Regions from separate parts of the Streptococcus sp. VTCC 12886 genome, predicted to be linked through region 3. Evidence: predicted binding sites of a transcription regulator. Region 3 holds the regulator's gene; each other region holds the start of a gene.
What was found. Region 3 encodes Rex, which represses fermentation and respiration genes when NADH is low (regulators of the CRP and FNR family bind a similar motif). Its sites were predicted from a motif close to TTGTGAANTANTTCACAA; they were not measured.
Positions count from the first base shown of each region.

Region 1: a site for Rex is predicted at 2,445-2,462, ahead of adhE (bifunctional acetaldehyde-CoA/alcohol dehydrogenase). Genes of this name have one in related genera too.
Region 2: a site for Rex is predicted at 2,073-2,090, ahead of pflB (formate C-acetyltransferase). Genes of this name have one in related genera too.

Region 1 is NZ_JBMVJB010000001.1:73,122-77,949, reverse strand. Features, by position in the region: gene adhE (bifunctional acetaldehyde-CoA/alcohol dehydrogenase) at 1-2,359, opposite strand, end outside; gene hisS (histidine--tRNA ligase) at 2,563-3,846, opposite strand; gene ACPC57_RS00305 (hypothetical protein) at 3,959-4,660, opposite strand.
Region 2 is NZ_JBMVJB010000001.1:11,556-16,383, reverse strand. Features, by position in the region: gene recD2 (SF1B family DNA helicase RecD2) at 1-724, shown strand, start outside; gene dinB (DNA polymerase IV) at 879-1,946, opposite strand; gene pflB (formate C-acetyltransferase) at 2,184-4,529, shown strand; gene ACPC57_RS00030 (type I restriction endonuclease subunit R) at 4,697-4,828, opposite strand, start outside.
Region 3 is NZ_JBMVJB010000004.1:79,467-84,294, forward strand. Features, by position in the region: gene ACPC57_RS02280 (ribose-phosphate diphosphokinase) at 1-656, shown strand, start outside; gene ACPC57_RS02285 (cysteine desulfurase family protein) at 668-1,783, shown strand; gene ACPC57_RS02290 (DUF1831 domain-containing protein) at 1,785-2,135, shown strand; gene ACPC57_RS02295 (DUF4649 family protein) at 2,132-2,335, shown strand; gene ACPC57_RS02300 (redox-sensing transcriptional repressor Rex) at 2,512-3,150, shown strand; gene ACPC57_RS02305 (gamma-glutamyl-gamma-aminobutyrate hydrolase family protein) at 3,154-3,849, shown strand; gene radC (RadC family protein) at 3,846-4,526, opposite strand; gene ACPC57_RS02315 (class A sortase) at 4,669-4,828, opposite strand, start outside.

The sequences.
Region 1 (4,828 bases), on a different contig from region 3:
ATTTTTCATCCGCTTTCCAGTAGTTGTACTTAGGCCATGTAGTTGTCTTAGACGGACGAGTACCATTGTAACGGATAACGTATGGCAACAAGATTGCGTTTGTACGTCCATGAACTGTGTGGAAGCGACCACCAATCTTATGGGCCATAGAGTGGCTCATACCCAAGAAGGCATTTGCAAAAGCCATACCAGCCATTGTAGAAGCATTGTGGATTTTTTCACGTGCTTCTGGATCACCAGTCAAGACAGATTTTTCAAGGTATTGGAATACCAACTTAATAGTTTGAAGGGCAATACCATCAGTGTAGTCGTTCGCAAAGTTAGAAGTGTATGCTTCTGTCGCATGAGTCAATACATCCATACCAGTATCAGCTGCGATGAAGGCTGGAACTGACTCTACCAATGCTGGGTCTACGATTGCAATTGTTGGTGTCAATGAGTAGTCAGCGAGTGGGTATTTGCGGTTATTTTTCTTATCAGAAATAACGGCAAACGGTGTTACTTCTGAACCTGTACCAGATGTAGTTGGGATACCGATGTATTTAGCTTTTTGACCCAATGATGGGAATTTGAAGGCACGTTTACGGATATCCATGAATTTCTGAACAAGGTCACGGAAGTCGATTTCTGGTTGTTCATAGAAGAGCCACATTACTTTAGCAGCATCCATTGGTGAACCACCACCGAGCGCAATAATTGTATCCGGTTGGAATGCACGCATTACTTCAGCACCGCGTTCAACTGTTGTAATATCTGGATCTGGTTCAACATCTGAGAAGACTTGAATAGTCACTTGATTTGAGCGAGCATTCAATTGATCGATGACACGTTGAACAAAACCAAGACGTTCGATTGATTTGTCTGTTACGATCATAACACGTTCAAGGCCTTCTGCTGTTTGAAGGTATTGAATAGAGTTACGTTCGAAGTAAATTTTTGAAGGAACTTTAAACCATTGCATATTATTTCTACGTTTCCCTACTTTCTTGATGTTAAGAAGGTTGATAGCAGATACGTTATCACCAACTGAGTTACGTCCATATGAACCACATCCGAGTGTTAATGATGGAATAAATGCATTATAAACGTCACCGATACCACCGAAAGTAGAAGGTGAGTTCCAGATAATACGCATTGCTTTCATTTCAGTACCGAAACGTTTTGCAAGTTCTTCATCTTTAGTATGGATTGCAGCAGAGTGTCCAAGACCGTTGAACTCTACCATTTGACGAGCTTTTTTAATGCCATCTTCTACGTCTTCAGCTTTCAATACAGCAATTACTGGAGAAAGTTTTTCACGTGTAAGAGGCTCATTTGGTCCAACTTCAGCACATTCAGCAGCCAAGATGTTTGTTCCTTCTGGAACTTTGAAGCCTGCTTGTTCCGCAATCCATGCAGCAGGTTTACCAACGATATCAGCATTCAATTTACCTTCTGCACAGTTTTTGCTATTTGCTTTTACACCGAAGCAGTACTCTTCAAGGAGTGCTTTTTCTTCTTTGTTAACAAAGTAAGTTTTGTATGACTTAAATTCTTCAACGAATTCATCATAAATTTCTTTATCGATGATGACTGCTTGCTCAGAAGCACATACCATACCGTTGTCAAATGATTTAGACATAACGATATCGTGAGCTGCTTGACGAATATCTGCAGATTTTTCGATATATGCTGGAACGTTACCTGCACCAACACCAAGAGCTGGTTTACCACATGAATACGCTGCACGTACCATTGCGTTACCACCTGTTGCCAAGATAGTTGAGATACCATCGTGGTTCATGAGGGCATTTGTAGCAGCAATAGATGGCTCAGTAATCCATTGGATACAGTTTTCAGGGGCACCTGCTTTTACAGCAGCTTCATAAACGATACGTGCTGCATGTGCAGAAGATTCTTGTGCAGATGGGTGGAAACCAAATACGATTGGGTTACGAGTTTTAAGTGCGATAAGTGATTTGAAAATAGCTGTTGAAGTTGGGTTAGTTGTTGGAGTAACACCACAGATAACACCGACAGGTTCTGCAATTTTTGTCAAACCAGTAATAGGATCATCTTCGATAATACCAACTGTTTTTAAACCGCGCATGTGATTTACAACGTGTTCACACGCAAACAAGTTTTTTGTAGCTTTGTCTTCAAAGACACCGCGACCTGTTTCTTCTACAGCGTGTGCTGCTAAGATACCGTGAGCATCAAGCGCTGCTACGGATGCTTTCGCAACGATGTAGTCAACTTGTTCTTGGTTCAATTTGCGAAACTCATCCAAGGCTACCAAACCTTTTTGAACAAGTTCGTCAACATGTTTTTGAGCTGCCACCAATTTTTCTTCAGGTGATACTACTTTTTGTTCAGCCATTTTAGTCCTCCATTTATAAAACAGACGTTTGTTACTTTTTTCACATGTTTATAATACAACAACTTTTTGATTTTGTAAAGTGTTTTTGTTAATTTTTTCACAATTTTTTCGAAAAATCCGAATAAAGCGCTTTCATTTTTCGTTTTTGATAAACCATCTTCTTATAAAGATGGCTCATCAATACACTATCATAGGATACAACACTAATTTTCACTTAGTTTTTCTAAAATACTAGCAAATTCTGTTTTAACTATTTCAAGACTTGTTTCAACCTCTTTTCGAGTCTGGTTATTTTTCACCACGACTTGACCTGATTCGATTTCGCTACCACCTAAGGTAATGATTGTCTTGGCTCCAAATACATCTGCTGACTTAAACTGGGCTTTGAGCTTGCGGTCAAGGTAGTCTCGCTCTGCTCGGAACCCTTGCTTGCGGATGGCTTGAACCAACTCAAGCGCTCCGCCATTGGCCTCCTGACCCAAAACAGCTATGTAAACATCTATTTGGGTATCAATCGGAAGCTCAATACTTTGCTTTTCAAGTACGAGAATCAGACGTTCAATCCCCATGCCAAAGCCGAAGGCTGGTGTTTCTGGACCACCAAAATAGCTAACCAATCCATCATAACGACCGCCAGCACAGATGGTCAAGTCACTGCCACCTACTTCGGTCATGAATTCAAAAATAGTATGGTTATAGTAGTCTAGACCACGTACCATATTCGTGTCGATTTCATATGAAATGCCAAGTTTGTCTAGCATAGACTTGACTGCTTCAAAGTGAGCTGTACTTTCCTGATCCAGATAGTCCAAGATGGATGGTGCATTTTCTACAGCAACCTTGTCTTCTTTTTCTTTTGAGTCTAACACGCGGAGAGGATTTTCTTCCAAACGGCGCTGGCTATCTTTAGACAGTTGATCCTTGAGCGGTGTCAGATAGTCAATCAAGGCTTGGCGATAGGCTGCGCGACTTTCTGGATTCCCCAAACTATTGAGATGCAAACGAACATCTTTAATCCCCAACTCTTCAAAGAAATGATAAGCCATGGCAATAATTTCTACATCTGTTGCTGGATTATTTGAGCCGAAGCACTCTACACCAATCTGATGGAACTGACGCAAACGACCTGCCTGAGGACGCTCATATCGGAACATGGGCCCCATATAGTAAAATTTTGCCGGTTTTTGCACTTCTGGGGCAAAGAGTTTATTTTCTACGTATGAACGAACAACTGGCGCTGTGCCTTCTGGACGAAGAGTAATATGACGTTCTCCCTTATCGTAAAAATCGTACATTTCCTTGGTCACAATATCTGTGGTATCGCCAACAGAGCGACTGATTACTTCGTAATGTTCAAAGATAGGTGTGCGAATTTCCGAAAAATTATACTGTTTAAAAATAGAACGCGCGAAATTTTCTACATATTGCCATTTGGCAGAGTCCTGTGGAAGTAAATCTTGCGTCCCTTTTGGTTTTTGTAGTTTCATGGGCTTTCTCATTTCTCTAAATATTGCCCCTTATTTTATCATATTTTGGGCTTTTTTGGAAATGGCAGAGCAAACAAAAAGCCGTGCCTACTGACACGACCTTGTTTAAAACCTATTTCTTGTCTACAATCTGGAAATTCAAGTCGGCCACTTCGATTTCAACCTCAAGTTTTTCTTCTGAATTGAGATTGAGGAGGTTTTCTAAGGCTGTTTCAGCAAAGGCCGCTACTTTTTCTTGGCGTTCCGCGTCATTCAATACTTTCTCACTTGTCTTGTAAATGGCTTCTTGGGATTTTTCATTTAGAAATTCCTGGGCCTTTAGTCCAGAAGTGAAGACATCGACTGCCTTGTCCAGCAGACCATTGCTATTGTTGCTGATTTTAATTTCTCCATGTTGCTGAGAATCAACTTCGACAAGAACAGGTTTCTTGAAGGTTAAATTATTGTTTTGAATCTGGACATCTGACTGACTAATCCCTTCCAAGACCAACTTGAACTCCGTCTGCACAGGAATATCAACAGACATTTCACGTCCTACAAAGAGCTTGGTAATCGGTTCTGTCCAGTCTGGCCATTCTTGCAGATTATTATTATCAAAAGTATGGTTGGCAGTTGTATCCACCTCGGCACCTGCCACAACCAGCTTGCTTTCCGCTTCAAACTTCTTAATGACAAACTCATATTGAACCTTGTGGGTCCCTTGGAACCATGCTAGAATACTATTTCTAAACCAGAAGATCCCTATACCTAAAACTAGCAACAAGACCAAGAGGCTAGCCAACTTTTTCGCAAAAAACTTCCCAACTGTTTTCATACAGTTCTCCTTCATATTGAATAATTGGAACTCGTCCTATAACTATTATATAAATGCCGTCAAGTGAATTTTGTTTCTTTTTGAATATTATAGCAAACTTTCTTTAGTAAAAGTTCTATAATGAGTTAGCCACCTCGCCTTGTTCAAAAATATTTGTTTCACTATCTT
Region 2 (4,828 bases), on a different contig from region 3:
AGAACTCGAGTTCCTCCACAATGAGCAGGCCTTCCGCCAAGGCGACCGGGTCATCCATTTGGTCAACGATGCCGAGGCCAATGTCTTCAATGGTGATTTGGGCTACATTACCGACCTTCTACCTGCCAAGTACACAGACTCCAAGCAGGATGAGATTACCATCAACTTCGATGGTAGCGAGGTCACCTATCCCCACAATGAGTGGTACAAGATTACCCTGGCCTATGCCATGTCCATCCACAAGTCCCAAGGTAGTGAGTTTCAGGTCGTTATCCTTCCCATCACCCGCACCAGCCACCGCATGCTCCAGCGCAACCTGGTCTACACCGCTATCACCCGTTCCAAGAGCAAGCTCATTCTTCTAGGCGAAATCTCCGCCTTTGACTACGCCGTCAAAAATGCTGGCACCCTTCGCAAAACCTATCTGGTCCCACGTTTCCAAGGGGAAATGGCAAAGCAGGACAGCAAGGAAAGCTTGACTGAAAACAACGAAAGCAAAACAGCCACAGCCAAGCAAAGCCAGCCACCTGCTCAATCGGATAAGCCAAAACAAACAGAGCCAGTAACAGAATTCAGCCAGCAACTGTCCCTTCTTGACCAAGACCAGCCAGAAAAAGCAAGTGCCCAACCTAGAGAATATATTCTAACGGTGGACAACCTGCTAACCATTGACCCCATGATTGGCATAGATCAGGCAGATATTGAAGAGTTTTTTAAAGTATAAAAACCAGCAAGTCAGTAGATTTGCTGGTTTTACTCTAATATGTTCTTTCAGTTTGCGGTTAGAACTCGTTCCAACTATCTGGGAGACCTTTTGAAGGGAGAGAAATTGATAACAAACTCTTCTGTAATTGAGTCCTTTCTCACTCCCACAGAACTCAAGCCTGAAAGTTTGTGACTGTCACTCCTAACAAGCGGATACCTTTTTCAACTTGTCCAATCTCTTCAATCAACTGACGAACCTCTTTTTCAATGATATCTAACTGGTCGGTGTATTCATCAAGACTATGGCGTTTAGTCAGTGTAGAAAAATCACCATAACGCACCTTTAACACAATTGTTCGACCCTTCTTTTCATTACGCTCCAAGCTACCAGTAACCCGTTGACAAAGACTGGTTAACTCTTTCAGTACGTCCTCATCTCGATAAAGTAATTTCCGATAGGTTTTTTCCTTACCAATAGACTTGCGCACTCGATCCGCCTTAACAGGTGAATTGGAAATTCCTCTCGCCTTACGATAGAGGTCAAACCCGAAACGACCGAATGTATCAATCAAAACCATCTCTGGTACATCTAACAGATCCTGCCCTGTGTAGACCCCCATATCATGTAGTCGTTTTACAGTTTTCTTGCCAACACCATGAAATTTTTCAATCGGCAAGGATGCCAATATCCCCACAGCCTCTTCTGGTAAAATCAAGGTCAATCCATGTGGTTTTTCCATATCCGAAGCAATCTTTGCCAAAAATTTGTTATAGGAAACACCAGCTGAAGCTGTCAGATGCAACTCATTCCATATGTCGTATTGGATGAGTTTGGCGATTTTAACTGCCGAGCTAAGGCCTAACTTGTTTTCCGTCACATCTAGATAGGCCTCATCAATTGACATCGGCTCCACCAAATCAGTATAGCGATGAAAGATTTCTCGAACCTGTCGCCCAACTTCTTGGTATTTTTCATAATGACCAGAGATAAAAATAGCCTGCGGACAACGTTCAAAGGCTTCTTTTGAGGACATAGCCGAGTGAATCCCAAAGGCACGCGCCTCATAATTACAGGTCGACACAACGCCTCTACCACCAGATAGTCTTGGATCAGCTCCAATAACAACAGGCTTTCCTTTCAACTCAGGATTGTCCCTTACCTCAATAGCAGCAAAAAAAGCATCCATGTCTACATGAATAATTTTTCTAGATAAATCATTGATTAAGGGAAATACTAACATGGTTACTCCTTTACAATTTAGATTATACCGCAATCAGCTGCTAATGAAAAGAAAGCTACTCTGAACAGATTATCCAAATGACTCCATTTAAACGTCTTGCACGTACCTATTTCTACATGAAAAAGATTGAAAGAATTTTCACAAACTTTCACAACGCTTAACCTTGAAGTAAGTGCTTTCAAATGCTATAATAGTACCATACCGGTGTTAACCGAAATGTTCAAAAGGAGAACCCTCATGTCAACAAAAGTAAAAACAAAAAATGTTGCTGAAGACATTTTCGCCCAAGCCTGGGAAGGCTTCAAAGGTACAGATTGGCAAGAAAAAGCAAGTGTAACTCGCTTCGTTCAAGCCAACTACACTCCATATGATGGAGATGAAAGCTTCCTTGCAGGCCCAACTGAGCGTACACTTCATATCAAGAAAATTATTGAAGAAACAAAAGCTGTTTACGAGGAAACTCGTTTCCCAATGGATATCGACCGTGCGACTTCTATCGCTGATATTCCAGCAGGTTTCATCGATAAAGAAAACGAACTCATCTTTGGTCTCCAAAATGATGAGCTCTTCAAACTTAATTTCATGCCACGTGGTGGTATTCGTATGGCTGAAACAACTTTGATCGAAAACGGCTATACTCCAGACCCACTCCTTCATGAAATCTATACAAAACACGCTACAACTGTAAACGATGGTATCTTCCGTGCTTACACAGCTGACATTCGCCGTGCTCGCCACTCACACCACGTTTCAGGTCTTCCAGATGCTTATTCACGTGGTCGTATCATCGGTATGTACGCTCGTTTGGCACTTTACGGTGCAGACTACTTGATGGAAGAAAAAGTAGCTGACTGGAATGCGATTACTGAAATCGATGAAGAGTCAATCCGCCTTCGTGAAGAAGTCAACCTTCAGTACCAAGCTTTGCAACAAGTTGTGCGTTTAGGTGACTTATACGGTGTTGACGTTCGCAAACCTGCAATGAACACGAAAGAAGCTATCCAATGGACAAACATTGCTTTCATGGCTGTATGTCGTGTTATCAATGGTGCTGCTACTTCACTTGGTCGTGTGCCAATCGTACTTGACATCTACGCTGAACGTGACTTGGCTCGTGGTACATTTACTGAGGCTGAAATCCAAGAATTTGTTGATGATTTCGTATTGAAACTTCGTACAGTGAAATTTGCTCGTACAAAAGCCTTCGACGAAATCTACTCTGGTGACCCAACATTCTTGACAACATCTATGGCAGGTATGGGTAACGATGGTCGTCACCGTGTTACTAAGATGGACTACCGTTTCTTGAACACTCTTGACAACATCGGTAACTCTCCAGAGCCAAACTTGACAGTTCTTTGGTCAGACAAACTTCCATATTCATTCCGTCGTTACTGTATGGCAATGAGCCACAAACACTCTTCTATCCAATATGAAGGTGTAACAACAATGGCGAAAGATGGTTATGGTGAAATGTCTTGTATCTCTTGCTGTGTATCTCCACTTGATCCAGAAAGCGAAGACCAACGCCACAACATCCAATACTTTGGTGCTCGCGTAAACGTCCTTAAAGCCCTTCTTTCAAGCTGGAACAACGGTTACGATGACGTTCACAAAGATTACAAAGTATTCGACGGTGTTGAACCAAATACATCTGAAGTATTTGACTACGACCAAGTGGTTAAGAACTTTGAAATCGCCCTTGACTGGTTGACTGATACATATGTTGATGCCATGAATATCATCCACTACATGACAGATAAATACAACTACGAAGCAGTTCAAATGGCATTCTTGCCAACTCACCTTCGTGCGAACATGGGCTTCGGTATCTGTGGTTTCGCAAACACTGTTGACTCATTGTCAGCAATCAAATATGCACAAGTTAAACCAATCCGTGATGAAGATGGATTTATCTACGACTACGAAGTAACAGGCGACTTCCCACGTTACGGTGAAGACGATGACCGCGTAGATGATATTGCGAAATGGCTCATGGAAGCATTCTTCACTCGTTTGAACAAACATAAATTGTACAAGAATGCTGAAGCTACTGTGTCTATCTTGACAATCACTTCAAACGTTGCTTACTCTAAACAAACTGGTAACTCTCCAGTTCACCGTGGTGTATTCCTCAATGAAGATGGTTCTGTGAACACTTCTAAGGTAGAATTCTTCCCACCAGGTGCTAACCCAACTTCTAAAGCTCGTGGTGGTTGGTTGCAAAACTTGAACACCCTTTCTAAACTCAACTTCAAACATGCCAACGACGGTATCTCATTGACTACTCAAGTTTCTCCAAAAGCGCTTGGTAAAACATTCGATGAGCAAGTAAACAACTTGGTAACAATCCTTGATGGTTACCTTGAACAAGGTGGTCAACACGTTAACTTGAACGTTATGGACTTGAACGACGTTTATGAAAAAATCATGGCTGGTGAAGATGTTATCGTTCGTATCTCTGGATACTGCGTAAACACTAAATACCTCACTAAAGAGCAAAAAACTGAATTGACTCAACGTGTCTTCCACGAAGTTCTTTCAATGGACGACCACGCTGCTGAAGTTTCAGGTCAAGCTTAATCAAGCAAACACAAAAGGACTTACACATGTAGGTCCTTTTTACTATGCCGAAAAATCTTCGGCTCTAAGTGCTGTGGAAGGATAGTAAATCTTCGGAAGGATGCACTGCAGATTTTCGGAAGGATACAGAACCAGTTCATAAAAAAATCCCTATTAAACAGGGATCATCATTTGTCATCCTTCAAACTTCTATAAACATCGTCTATAAAAAGCTTGGCAATTCTCTTTTTAAAATCATCGTTATTAAGCAGGACTCCAAAAAAATCTTGATTTTGTATATAACCCTCAGTCAAAGCATT
Region 3 (4,828 bases):
CACCACGTGAACCAATTACAGCAAAACTAGTTGCAAATATGCTTGTTAAAGCGGGTATTGATCGTGTATTGACTCTTGATTTACACGCTTCTCAAATTCAAGGTTTCTTTGATATTCCAGTAGATAACCTGCTGACCGAACCATTGTTCGCATCATACTACATGCAAAAAGGACTCTGCGGTGAGGATGTCGTCATTGTCAGTCCAAAAAATTCCGGTATCAAGCGTGCTCGTAATATTGCAGAATTTTTGAATGCTCCGATTGCGATTATAGATTATGCTCAAGACGATTCTGACCGTGCAGAAGGCTATATCATCGGTGACGTAGCTGGCAAAAAAGCAATCTTGGTCGATGACATTTTAAATACTGGCCGTACATTCTCACAAGCCTCTAAAATTGTTGAAGATGGCGGAGCTACTGAGATTTACGCTGTTGCCAGCCATGGTCTTTTCGCTGGAACAGCTGCGCAATTGTTGGATCAAACATCTATAAAAGAAATTTTAGTGACTGACTCAGTTGCAAGTAAAGAACAACATCCAAAAAACATAGCATTCCTAACTGCAAGTGACTTAATCGCTGATGCTATTCACCGCATTCAAGAACATCTTCCACTCAGCCCGCTCTTTAAATTTACAAATCCAGAAAAAGAAAACTAGGAGTACAGTCTTTGATATATTTAGATAATGCTGCTACTACTGCTCTATCTCAGGCAGCCATATCAAGCATGTTTGAAGTTAGTCAACATCACTATGGAAATCCTTCCAGCATCCATGGATTTGGCCGAGATGCTAACAAAGTACTCAGAAAAGCACGAGCAGACATTGCCAGAGTACTTTCTGTAAGTCCTGATACAATCATTTTCACATCTGGCGGATCTGAAGCAGATAATCTTGCTATTCAAGGTTACGCTTTAGCAAATATGCATCGTGGAAAACACCTTATTACAACAGCCATTGAACACCATGCTGTGTTGCATACCATGGAATACTTAGAGCAACGTTTCGGCTTTGAAATTACATATATAAAGCCAGAAAATCAAGAAATCACAGCTCAACAGATTAAAGAAGCCCTACGACCTGATACAATTCTTGTTAGTGTCATGTATGCCAATAACGAGACTGGGCAACTGCTACCTATAAGGGAAATCGGTTCTCTCTTGTCTCAACATCAAGCTGTATTCCATGTCGATGCTGTTCAAGTAGTTGGGAAAATTCCAATCAAACCACAAGAACTTGGTATTGATTTTCTGTCCGCTTCTGCCCATAAATTCCATGGACCGAAAGGGATTGGTTTTCTCTACTCTTCAATTCACAAATTCGATTCACTGATTCACGGAGGGAAGCAAGAAAATCAACACAGAGCAGGAACAGAAAATCTCCCTGCAATTGCAGGGATGGCTGCAGCGCTCGTCCATCAATCAACACAAATGATTCAAAATATTGAGTATATCTATGATCTGAAATCCTATACACTCAAAAATTTAAGTGAATTTGATTTTTACGTTAATCAAGCCGGTGCTCATTTACCTCATGTACTGAATATTGGCTTTCCAGGACGACTCAACGAACAATTGCTAATGCGGTTAGATTTGGCAGGAATCGCTATTTCCACTGGATCTGCTTGCACAGCAGGTGTCGTTGAAAATAGTCATGTACTTGAGGCAATGTATGGAAGTGACTCTCCTCGATTGAAAGAATCCGTACGTATTAGTTTTTCAGAATTGAATACCAAAAAAGAAATTGATATCTTACTATCAGCTTTAAAAATAATTATTGGAGGTTAGCATGGCATTCCAACAAACCGTAGCATTGAAAGATTGCGATTATATTTACCATATTAGTCCAATTGTAAAAAAATATACATTACGAGACAATACCTTTGAGGTAACAAAGGCTGGTCACTACCAACTCACTCGCTTATTAGAAGAGGTCCCAAATTCAAACCAAGGATTTTTACTAAAAATCATCATCAATCAAGATCTACAAGGCTTTAAAATAAATATTACTGATCAATCCGGACTTCATTTAGTGAATATTTTTAAAGCAGAAAACAATAAAGTCATTCAAGAAAAATTTTACTTCCTGATGGATAGTTTGGTAGATCGTGATATCTTTACTAAAGAAGGAAAATTATGATTACTATATATTATAAAGATGCTTTTCAAATTGAGAGACATCAAGAATTTGACAATCTGGAAGCAGCAAGACTCGCATTTGCAGGTTGTCTCACTTTACCTGATTATTACCCAGTAACTCAAATTCTTAGAGATGGAATTCCATTGGATTTTCAAGGAAGAATTGGGGACCTCTATCAGTATTTACAATCCATAGATTAAACAGAAAACTGTTTAATCTTTTTCAGTTCAATCTGTTGATTTTTTCACAAACTTGCACTAAAATAGTAGAAGATAATCTATCATTTACAAAAAAAAATATTATTATATATAAAATATAAAAAAATATTATTCTATATTTTGTAGAACAACATAAAAATGTTTTTAAGGAGATACATGTGAAAAACGATAAAAATACTGAAATTCCACGCGCCACAGCTAAACGACTATCCATTTACTATCGCGTATTTAAACGATTCTATGCGGAGAAAATCGAAAAAGCAAGTTCAAAAGAGATTGCAGAGGCAATCGGAATCGACTCTGCTACTGTCCGCCGAGATTTCTCATATTTTGGTGAACTTGGACGCCGTGGATTTGGTTATAATGTGAAGGATTTAATGGACTTTTTTGCCGATATTTTAAACGATAACTCGATTACCAATGTTATATTAATCGGAGTTGGGAATATGGGTCGTGCCCTTCTTCACTACAAGTTTCACGAAAGAAATAAAATGAAAATCATCATGGCTTTTGAAGCTGATGATAATCCTGCAGTCGGAACCATAGATGAAAATGTTCCTATCTATGCGATTTCAGAGTTAAAAGATCGCATCAAGGAAGCTAATTCTCAGACTGCCATCTTAACGGTTCCGAGCGTTAAAGCTCAAGAAGTTACTGATGTATTGGTTGAAGCTGGCGTTAAAGGTATTCTTAGCTTTTCACCAGTCAACTTGACCGTTCCTAAAGATGTTGTTGTCCAATATGTAGACTTGACAAGTGAACTACAGACACTACTTTATTTCATGCGCAAAGGATAGAAAATGAGTCAACCAATCATTGGTATTTCCGGAAATCATTATAAAACAGGGGATCATACAGAACCCCTGCTTTCTTATACTCAAACTTGCTTAGTGAATGCTATTGAAGATGCTGGTGGCATTCCACTAATTTTTCCAGTCACTCGTCCACAACTTGCTGAGCAGTATATGAAACTAGTTGATAAATTAGTATTGACTGGTGGACAAAATGTTGAGCCTATTCACTATCAGGAAAAATTACTCATAGATAGTAGCAATTATTTTCCTGAGCGAGATCGATTTGAACTAGCACTGATAGAAGCTGCTCACCATCAAGAAAAACCTATATTTGGCATTTGTAGAGGCCTGCAGCTCTATAACGTCGCCCAAGGTGGCAGTCTCCATCAAGAGGTTTTAGGGCATTGGCAGGAAAATACCGGCAATCAACCTAGCCAAGATCTCTATTTCCCAATTGAAAGCCAATTATCACAGATCTATGCTCAAGAGCCAACCGTTAACTCATTCCATCGCCAAGCAATCAACAAATTAGCTCCCTCTTTGGAAATTATCGCCCTATCCCCAGATAAACAAACCATTGAAGCGGTACAGTCTACAAGAGACTCTCATACCTTTTTGGTTGTTCAATGGCATCATGAATTACTTTACGGCGAACGAGAGACGGAAAATAGGCTATTTGATTACATCGTCAATCAGTTCTAAAACAGCTCACTTTCCTCTCGGAAGGAATAGTAATTTTTATTACCTACAATTAAATGATCTAATAAGACCAGTCCTAGCACATCGCAGGACTGTTTTAAATTTTCTGTAAAAAGTAAGTCATTCTTACTAGGGTGAACCGACCCCGAAGGGTGATTATGGACAATAATCACCGATGTGGCCATGCATTTGATAGCATGATGCAGGATTTCCCGTGGTTCTGCAATACTACGATTCACACTTCCAATAAATATTGTCTCCTGTTTGATGATTTGATTTTGTGTATTGAGATAGAGCGCAACCAAATGCTCTTGTTTTTTATCTCCAATTTCTTGAATCATCTTGCGACCCAATTTTTCACTACCTAGTACTTGCTCATTTAGCAACAAGTGGGATTGATTGATCCGTTTTCCGAGCTCAATCATGGCTTTAATCTCTATTGCTTTTACACGACCAATACCCGTTAAAGTCTGCAATTCTTCGATAGATAAATCTCTTAAACTTGCTAAATTCTCCAATTGATTCAATAATTTATTGGATAAAATGGTGACAGGTTCGTTTTTCGTACCCGTTCGAATAAAAATAGCTAATAACTCTTGATTACTTAGGCGTTCTGGCCCAACTTCGACTAAACGCTCACGTGGTAAAAGCGATTCTTCTTTAAAATCAATTTGATACATAATTTCCTCCTCATACATCTATTCGTAAAACAAGGAAAAAGAAAGTTGAAAGATATAGAGAATACGTGCTCTATTCATTCAACTTTCTAAATTAATTCGAAGGTTACATAAAAATGATTTAAAAGCTGGCAATCGTCTTGTCTTATTGACCATAATCAAACTGATTGTATCCGTGAGAGAAAGCTTTTTTTATATCCTCTGCTGCATCAGCATATGGAATAGAAATTTCAAGAATACCTTTTACAATAATCCTTTGTGTTGAATAGTAGTCCGTACAAGTAACCAAAGTCACTTCTGTGCGT